2 regions of the Photobacterium japonica genome follow, and region 1 is predicted to be linked to the other one. Evidence: riboswitches for the same ligand, from Rfam matches in the RefSeq annotation. Region 1 holds a riboswitch; the other holds the start of a gene.

The links. Region 1 has a riboswitch for lysine ahead of lysC (lysine-sensitive aspartokinase 3). Riboswitches for the same ligand answer to the same signal wherever they lie in the genome.
Region 2: it holds a riboswitch for lysine, as region 1 does, so the genes downstream of both, L4C36_RS19220 (Na+/H+ antiporter NhaC family protein) here and lysC (lysine-sensitive aspartokinase 3) in region 1, are expected to answer to the same signal.

What each region holds. Positions count from the first base shown of each region.
Region 1 covers NZ_JAKJSN010000011.1:6,465-10,033, forward strand. Annotated here, with positions in the region: gene metH (methionine synthase) at 1-483, shown strand, start outside; gene lysC (lysine-sensitive aspartokinase 3) at 606-1,985, opposite strand; lysine riboswitch at 2,096-2,286, opposite strand; gene L4C36_RS03730 (pyridoxal-phosphate-dependent aminotransferase family protein) at 2,568-3,569, shown strand, end outside.
Region 2 covers NZ_JAKJSN010000057.1:27,857-31,425, reverse strand. Annotated here, with positions in the region: gene L4C36_RS19225 (BCCT family transporter) at 1-1,483, opposite strand, end outside; lysine riboswitch at 1,669-1,841, shown strand; gene L4C36_RS19220 (Na+/H+ antiporter NhaC family protein) at 1,929-3,512, shown strand.

The DNA of each region.
Region 1 (3,569 bases):
ACTGGCGGCGTGGGCGAGCGTGAGTTAGCAGACGCCTATAAAGCAGCGGGGGATGACTATAACGCCATCATGATCCAGGCCGTGGCTGATCGCTTAGCAGAAGCTTTTGCTGAATATCTCCATGAGCAGGTACGTAAAGACATCTGGGGCTATGCGCCGAATGAAAACCTCAGTAACGACGCCTTGATCCGTGAGAAATACCAAGGGATCCGCCCGGCACCGGGTTACCCCGCTTGTCCAGAGCACACCGAAAAAGGCAGCTTGTGGGAATTACTAAACGTGGAAGAAACTATCGGAATGTCACTGACCTCCAGTTACGCAATGTGGCCGGGTGCGTCGGTGTCGGGGTGGTATTTTTCCCACCCAGATTCCCGTTACTTCGCGATTGCGCAGATCCAGCCGGATCAGCGTGACAGCTATGCGGATCGTAAAGGTTGGGATATGTTGGAAGCAGAGAAATGGCTGGGTCCGAACTTGTCTTAACGGCAGGCGTATCAAACCATGGTGGTGCGTTCAGGTATCCCCGTTTTGGTATAAGGCCGATATGAATCGTGTATAAAAAAGGCGCTCAGTGAGCGCCTTTTTTTATGTCGAATAACGAAGGATTATTCAAACAAGGTGTGGTGCAGTGTTCTTACCACATCGCGTGATTCTTCAGTATTAACCAAGAAACACAGGTTATGGGCACTGGCACCAAAACAGATCATGCGTGGGCTGTATTGCTCGAGCGCACCAAACACTTGCGTCGCAGCGCCTGGGGCGTCGCCTAGTTTATTACCGATCAGCGCGATTAAGCAGAGGTTTTGTTCCACTTCCACACGGCACAACTTGCTCAGTTCAGCGGTCGCGGCAGCCGGTAAATTAGGGGCACCGCCGCAGGTGTCGGTTTGATCCAGCGTCAGTGACACGCTGACCTCAGAGGTGGTGATCAAATCCACAGAGACTTTATGCTCGGCCAAAATGCGGAAAACTTCGGATAAGAAGCCGTAGGCCTGGAACATTTTTAAACTGGTTAGCGTGACCATGGTTTGGTTACAACGCAATGCCAATGCTCGGAATTTCGGCGGGGCAGTGACGTGTTGACGGATCCACGTACCGCCTTGTTCCGGTGCTTTAGATGAACCAATAAAGACCGGGATCTTTTGACGTACTGCCGGAAGCAGCGTTGATGGATGCAGGATCTTTGCGCCAAAATTTGCCATTTCAGAGGCTTCACTGAAGCTGATCTCTTTGATGGGTTTGGCATTGGCGGTAATGCGCGGATCGGTGCTGTACATGCCAGGGACGTCTGTCCAGATCTCTAACGTCTCAGCTTGAATGGCTTCGGCAACCAGTGCGGCACTGTAGTCACTGCCACCGCGACCGAGGGTCGTGGTTTGGCCGTGTTCATTGGCCCCAATGAAGCCTTGAGAAACGACAATCGACTCACTGAGCAACGGTTGCATGCGCTGTGTGGCTAACTGACGAATAGCATCAATATCGGGGATAGCTTTTCCATATTGGCTGTCGGTACGCAGAATGTGGCGAATATCGAAACGTGCAGCACTTGCGCCCATTTCATTGAGAATTTGGGTAAAAAGATGCGTAGAAAGCAGTTCGCCATGGGCAACCAACTGGTCGGTCAATTGCTTGGAAGGGGTATGCGAGGCGTGCTTGGCCAAGTCTGCGACTTGATCTAGCAGTTGTTGGATCTCACCCGAAATCGTTTCGGGGTGCGCCAGTTCATTCAGAATAGACTGATGAATAGTATGAAGTTGTTGTAGCCGCTCTGAGCGCTGCTCGTTATCGGCAATTCCATTTGCTAACTCAACCAGCAGATTGGTAACACCGGAGCATGCACTGATTAAAACCACTTTAGCTTGTGGGTTATTTTTAATAATGCTAGCACTACGGCTCATGGCGGCATGATCGGCTACGCTGGTGCCGCCAAATTTCGCTACAGTGATCGGCGGAGGAACAGTAAAGTTATTATCAACAAAGCTCACAACGAGTCTCCCAGTAAGATAGTAGAAAGTCTAATACAAAGGGGGATGACTCGGGATCAAGATCCCGACAAGTGTCAGGGGAATCTAGCAGTCAGATCTTGGTAGATGGCATGACCAGAAGCTCCCCACCTTTCTCGGTCATAGTCATGAGAAAGGTGACAGCCAGAAGGATTCAACCTTCATAGCCGATATGCCATGCCCCCTGTCATGCCATATCTCGGCGTTACTCCCCCTCTCAAGATTGCGTTGGGGTGGGGCCCCGCAATCATCGATACCTGGGTAACGCTCCTCTTCTGTTTTCACCGGATGTGCAGGTCAGCGTGTGTGCTGAATCTCAGTGCCATCTGGATGAACAAAAAATGTGCTTTATTGAAGCGGATTTGCCTATATCTTGTCAATTCCCTTTAGCAGTTTTTTGCAATTTTTTGCAAAAAACTGTCATAACTGAGTCATAACCTTGTGCGCTTCATCAGTAGATCAACAACCTAGACAGCAGGAACGACGATCAGCTGATATAGTCATTAGGGCATACGGTTCAATCCATACACATCTTTTCATGCAGACCTTCACGGAGGAAATTCCATGACTTTTGGCAGCTTTTACCCCCCTCAGCGTACGTTAATGGGCCCCGGCCCGTCGGACATCTCTCCGCAAGTGTTACAGGCGTTAAGTCGCCCGACGATTGGCCACCTTGACCCGCTGTTTATTGGCATGATGGATGAGCTGAAACAATTGCTGCAATATGCCTTTCAAACAGCGAACCCGTTTACGATTGCAGTCTCGGCGCCGGGCAGTGCTGGGATGGAAGCCTGTTTTGTGAATTTGGTCGAGCCGGGCGACACCGTGATTGTGTGTCGTAACGGTGTATTTGGCGATCGCATGCGGGAGAATGTCGAGCGTTGTGGTGGTATCGCCGTCATGGTGGATAACGCATGGGGTGAAGCCGTGGATCCGGCTTTGGTCGCCGAGGCGTTAACGACCCATCCGGAGGCGAAGATTGTTGCGTTTGTTCACGCTGAAACCTCCACGGGCGCATTGAGCGATGCCGAGGCGATTGCCAAGTTAGCACGCCAGCATGATTGCCTGACCATTGTGGATGCCGTGACCTCGCTCGGTGGTGTACCGTTGTTGGTGGATGAGTGGCAATTGGATGCGGTGTATTCCGGTAGCCAGAAATGCCTGTCGTGCGTACCGGGGCTGTCTCCACTGACGTTTTCGGCACGGGCGATTGAGAAAATTCAGGCACGTGAAACCCCCGTACAGAGTTGGTTCCTCGATCAAAGTTTGGTTCTGGGTTATTGGAGCGGAGAAGGTAAACGCAGTTATCACCACACGGCACCGGTGAATAGCTTGTATGCCTTGCATGAAGCCTTGGTGTTGTTAAAGCACGAAGGGCTAGAAAATGCCTGGCAACGTCATCGTGATATGCACCAGGTATTGCGGACAGGTCTCGAACAATTAGGGATCACTTTTGTGGTGGATGAAGCCCACCGTTTACCGCAGTTGAACGCTGTGTATATACCTGAAGGGGTCGATGATGCAGCGATTCGTGCCCAATTGTTGAATGACTACAACCTCGAAATT
Region 2 (3,569 bases), on a different contig from region 1:
TCACCGAAATCACCAGCAACGGTAAACCACCCACAATCGCAGCGGTCTGCAACGTCGCCAAGCCGCCCATGAACATCAGAATCGATGGCATGATGGACAAGGTAAAGGCCCAGAACAGACGGTTCCAACGCAATGGATCTTCCGTTACGTTGTTCTGTACCACCGACGCCAGAATGAACGAGATCGAGTCAAACGTGGTGGCGGTAAAGATAATACATAGAATCGTAAACACCGCGATGACCATGGTGCTCATCGGTAGCTGTTCAAGGATAGAGAAAATGGCACGGGTTGGGCCTTCGCTATTCAAAATGCCGACCACATCAAGCTGGCCAGAAAGCTGTAGCGACAACCCGTAGTTACCCAAAATCATGAAGTACAGGGCACAACCCATTGAGCCAAAGAAGATAGCCCCTGACACCATCTGCTTGATCGTACGACCACGCGAAATACGTGCCACGAATAAGCCCATGCTTGGCGCAAACACAAGCCACCATGCCCAGTAGAAAATGGTCCAATCTTGCGGGAAGTGGGTATCTTCAAAGGTGCCATAGCCACCAAACGGTTCAGCCCATGTCGCCATCACGAAGAAGTTAGACAGCATACGACCCAAAGAATCCAAACCGGTTTCCAGCATGAACAAGGTTGGGCCCGCCACCAAGACGAACGCCAACAGACCGAGTGCACCCCAGAAGTTGATGTTACTGAGCACCTTGATCCCTTCATCCATCCCTTTATAGGAAGAGTAAGCGAACAATGCCGTACACAACAACAACACGCCGATTTGAGTCGTGGTGGTAGAGGGAACATCAAACAGGTAGCTGATCCCTTCGTTGATCAACGGGGCAGCTAAACCCAATGTGGTCGCGGCACCGCCCAACAAACCAAAGATGAACAAGATATCGATAACCTTGCCCCACTTACCGTGGCTGCGCGCTTCACCGATCACCGGCATCAACGCGGCTGACACTTTCAATACAGGCTGTTTACGCACATAGAAAAAGTAGGCAATAGGAATCGCGGGGATCATGTAAATAGACCACGCTACCGGCCCCCAGTGGAAAATACCGTAAGTGGCAGCCCAACGTACCGCCTCTTCACTGCCCGGTGCGAGCTGGAATGGCGGGCTTTGGTAGTAATAGGCCCACTCGATAGTCCCCCAGTACAGAATACTGGCACCGATACCACCACAAAACAGCATGGCTGCCCATGAACCGGTTTTGAACTCTGGCTTTTCATCCGCATCACCCAGTTTGATCTGGCCAATATCGGAGAAAACGATGTAGATCATAAAAAAGRAGGCGCCGATACCTAACGCTAAATAGAGGAAACCGAGCTTGTCGGTCATAAAGGTTTTGGCGACGGCGATCCACTTAGCGCCTTCTTCTGGGAATAACATCAGCGGGATTATGACGGAAAACAGTAATCCCAGCGCCCCAAAGAAAGTGGGCTTATCGATCAATTCGAAGTGTTTTTTTAGCAACACGTTAACTCCTATGTTTACATTTTGCTTCCTGTGCGTAATGCGATGATCACAGGTATTAACAATTTCTCAAAATTAATCTTCTAATGGTAACGATAAAGAAAGTTTATTATCCACTCACTTTGTACACTATCCCTATATAATACTTGTGTTGCTGAACTTGGCTGTTATGATGGCGCAGCAAGCCCTTAATCAGTAGAGGCGCGCTGCCTATCAGTAACCGTGCGGAGGATGATCCCGATGATGCCGGAGAAAGGAGTCAGCGCCGAAGTGACTGCAGTTATCACACTCAGTCGCTGGGTCTGTGTCAAATAGGCACAGAACTGCCATAGTATTTTTCCTATGGAGCGCTACCTGAAGGGGTAACAAGTCTTTGTCATTCCTTCAGACGTCTTCGTTACACCTCTTTTCGGTAGATCTCCACCTTGATGTTGTAGGTGTTGAGATTATGATCCTCACAAATTTTTCAGACTCTTTATTGTCTGTCGTTCCGCCACTTCTGGCGGTCATTTTGGCAGTCACGACCCGTCGCGTTCTGCTTTCACTCGGTGCCGGTATTGTTGCGGGCGCACTGATGCTAAACCACTATTCCCCACTAGCCACCGCTCACTATTTATTCAATAAAGTGCTTCACATTGTATGGGCTGACGGCAGCTTAAACAGTGACAACGCCAATATGATCATTTTCATGTTGTTGTTGGGCGCGTTGATCAGCTTAATGAGCGTATCAGGGGCGACCCAAGCGTTCGCCGATTGGGCTTCTGTGCGTTGTAAAGATCGCCGCAGTGCCAAATCCCTGACCGGCCTGATGGTGTTCATTTTCTTTATCGACGACTTTTTCCATAGCCTGTCTGTTGGCGCAATCTGCCGCCCTGTGACTGATCGCTTCCAAATATCCCGGGCAAAACTGGCCTATCTGCTGGACTCCACCGCGGCACCTGTGTGTGTATTGATGCCTATCTCGTCATGGGGTGCGTACATCATCGCCCTGGTTGGCGGTATCATGGTGGCACACAACGTGACTGACCAGAGCCCCATTTCCGCGTTCGTAGAAATGATCCCGATGAACCTGTACGCGGTGTTTACACTCGTGATGGTACTGTGTGTGATCGCGTTCCAGTTGGATATCGGCCCAATGCGCAAGCACGAAGAATGGGCCCTAGAAGGCAAACTGTGGGATGAATCTCGCGGCCGTCCAACGGGCTTGGATATCGAAACCCCAGAAAACAGCAACGGCGGCATGATCGACATGGTGCTGCCTATTCTGACGTTGACCTTGGCTACCGTGTTTTTCATGGTGCAATCCGGCGCGGCGGTACTGGCGACGAAAGGGGTCGATTTCAGTTTGATCGGCGCGATTGAACACACGAACGTAGGCTCATCTCTGGTTTACGGCGCCATCTGTAGTTTGGTGGTGTCTGTGGCACTGGCGCTACGCTTGAAGCTGAGCGCGAAAATCTGGATGCAAGCCGCGCCACAAGGTATCAGTGCGATGATGCCTGCGATTGTGATCCTGTTCTTTGCATGGACCATCGGTGCGGTTGTGCGTGACATGAAAACCGGTATGTACCTGGCGTCAATGGCGAACGGTAACATCCCTGTTGAACTGCTACCTGCTGTTGTCTTTGTGCTGTCGTGTGCGATGGCGTTTGCGACCGGCACCAGCTGGGGTACCTTCGGTATCATGCTACCGTTGGCCGGTGACATTGCAGCAGCGAGTGACATTCAGATGCTACTCCCAATGCTTGCTGCGGTATTAGCAGGCGCAGTATTCGGCGACCACAGTTCACCGATTTCAAGCACCAGTATTCTGTCGGCGACTGGCGCAGGCTGTCACCACATGGATCACGTACTGACTCAGCTACCGTATGCGACCTCTGTGGCGTTCGGTGCCCTACTGGGTTACGTAGCGATTGGTTACACCCATTCAGCGTGGATTGGTGTGGCAGTGAGCGGCGCATGGTTCGTGCTGTTCTGCTTGTTTGCGATGCGCAAAAACCAACCCATTATGGCAACGGCCAAAGCGCAGTGAACCGTCAGTAAGCAAGAACGCAAGTAAGTAACCACTTACATAAAACACATCAAGCAC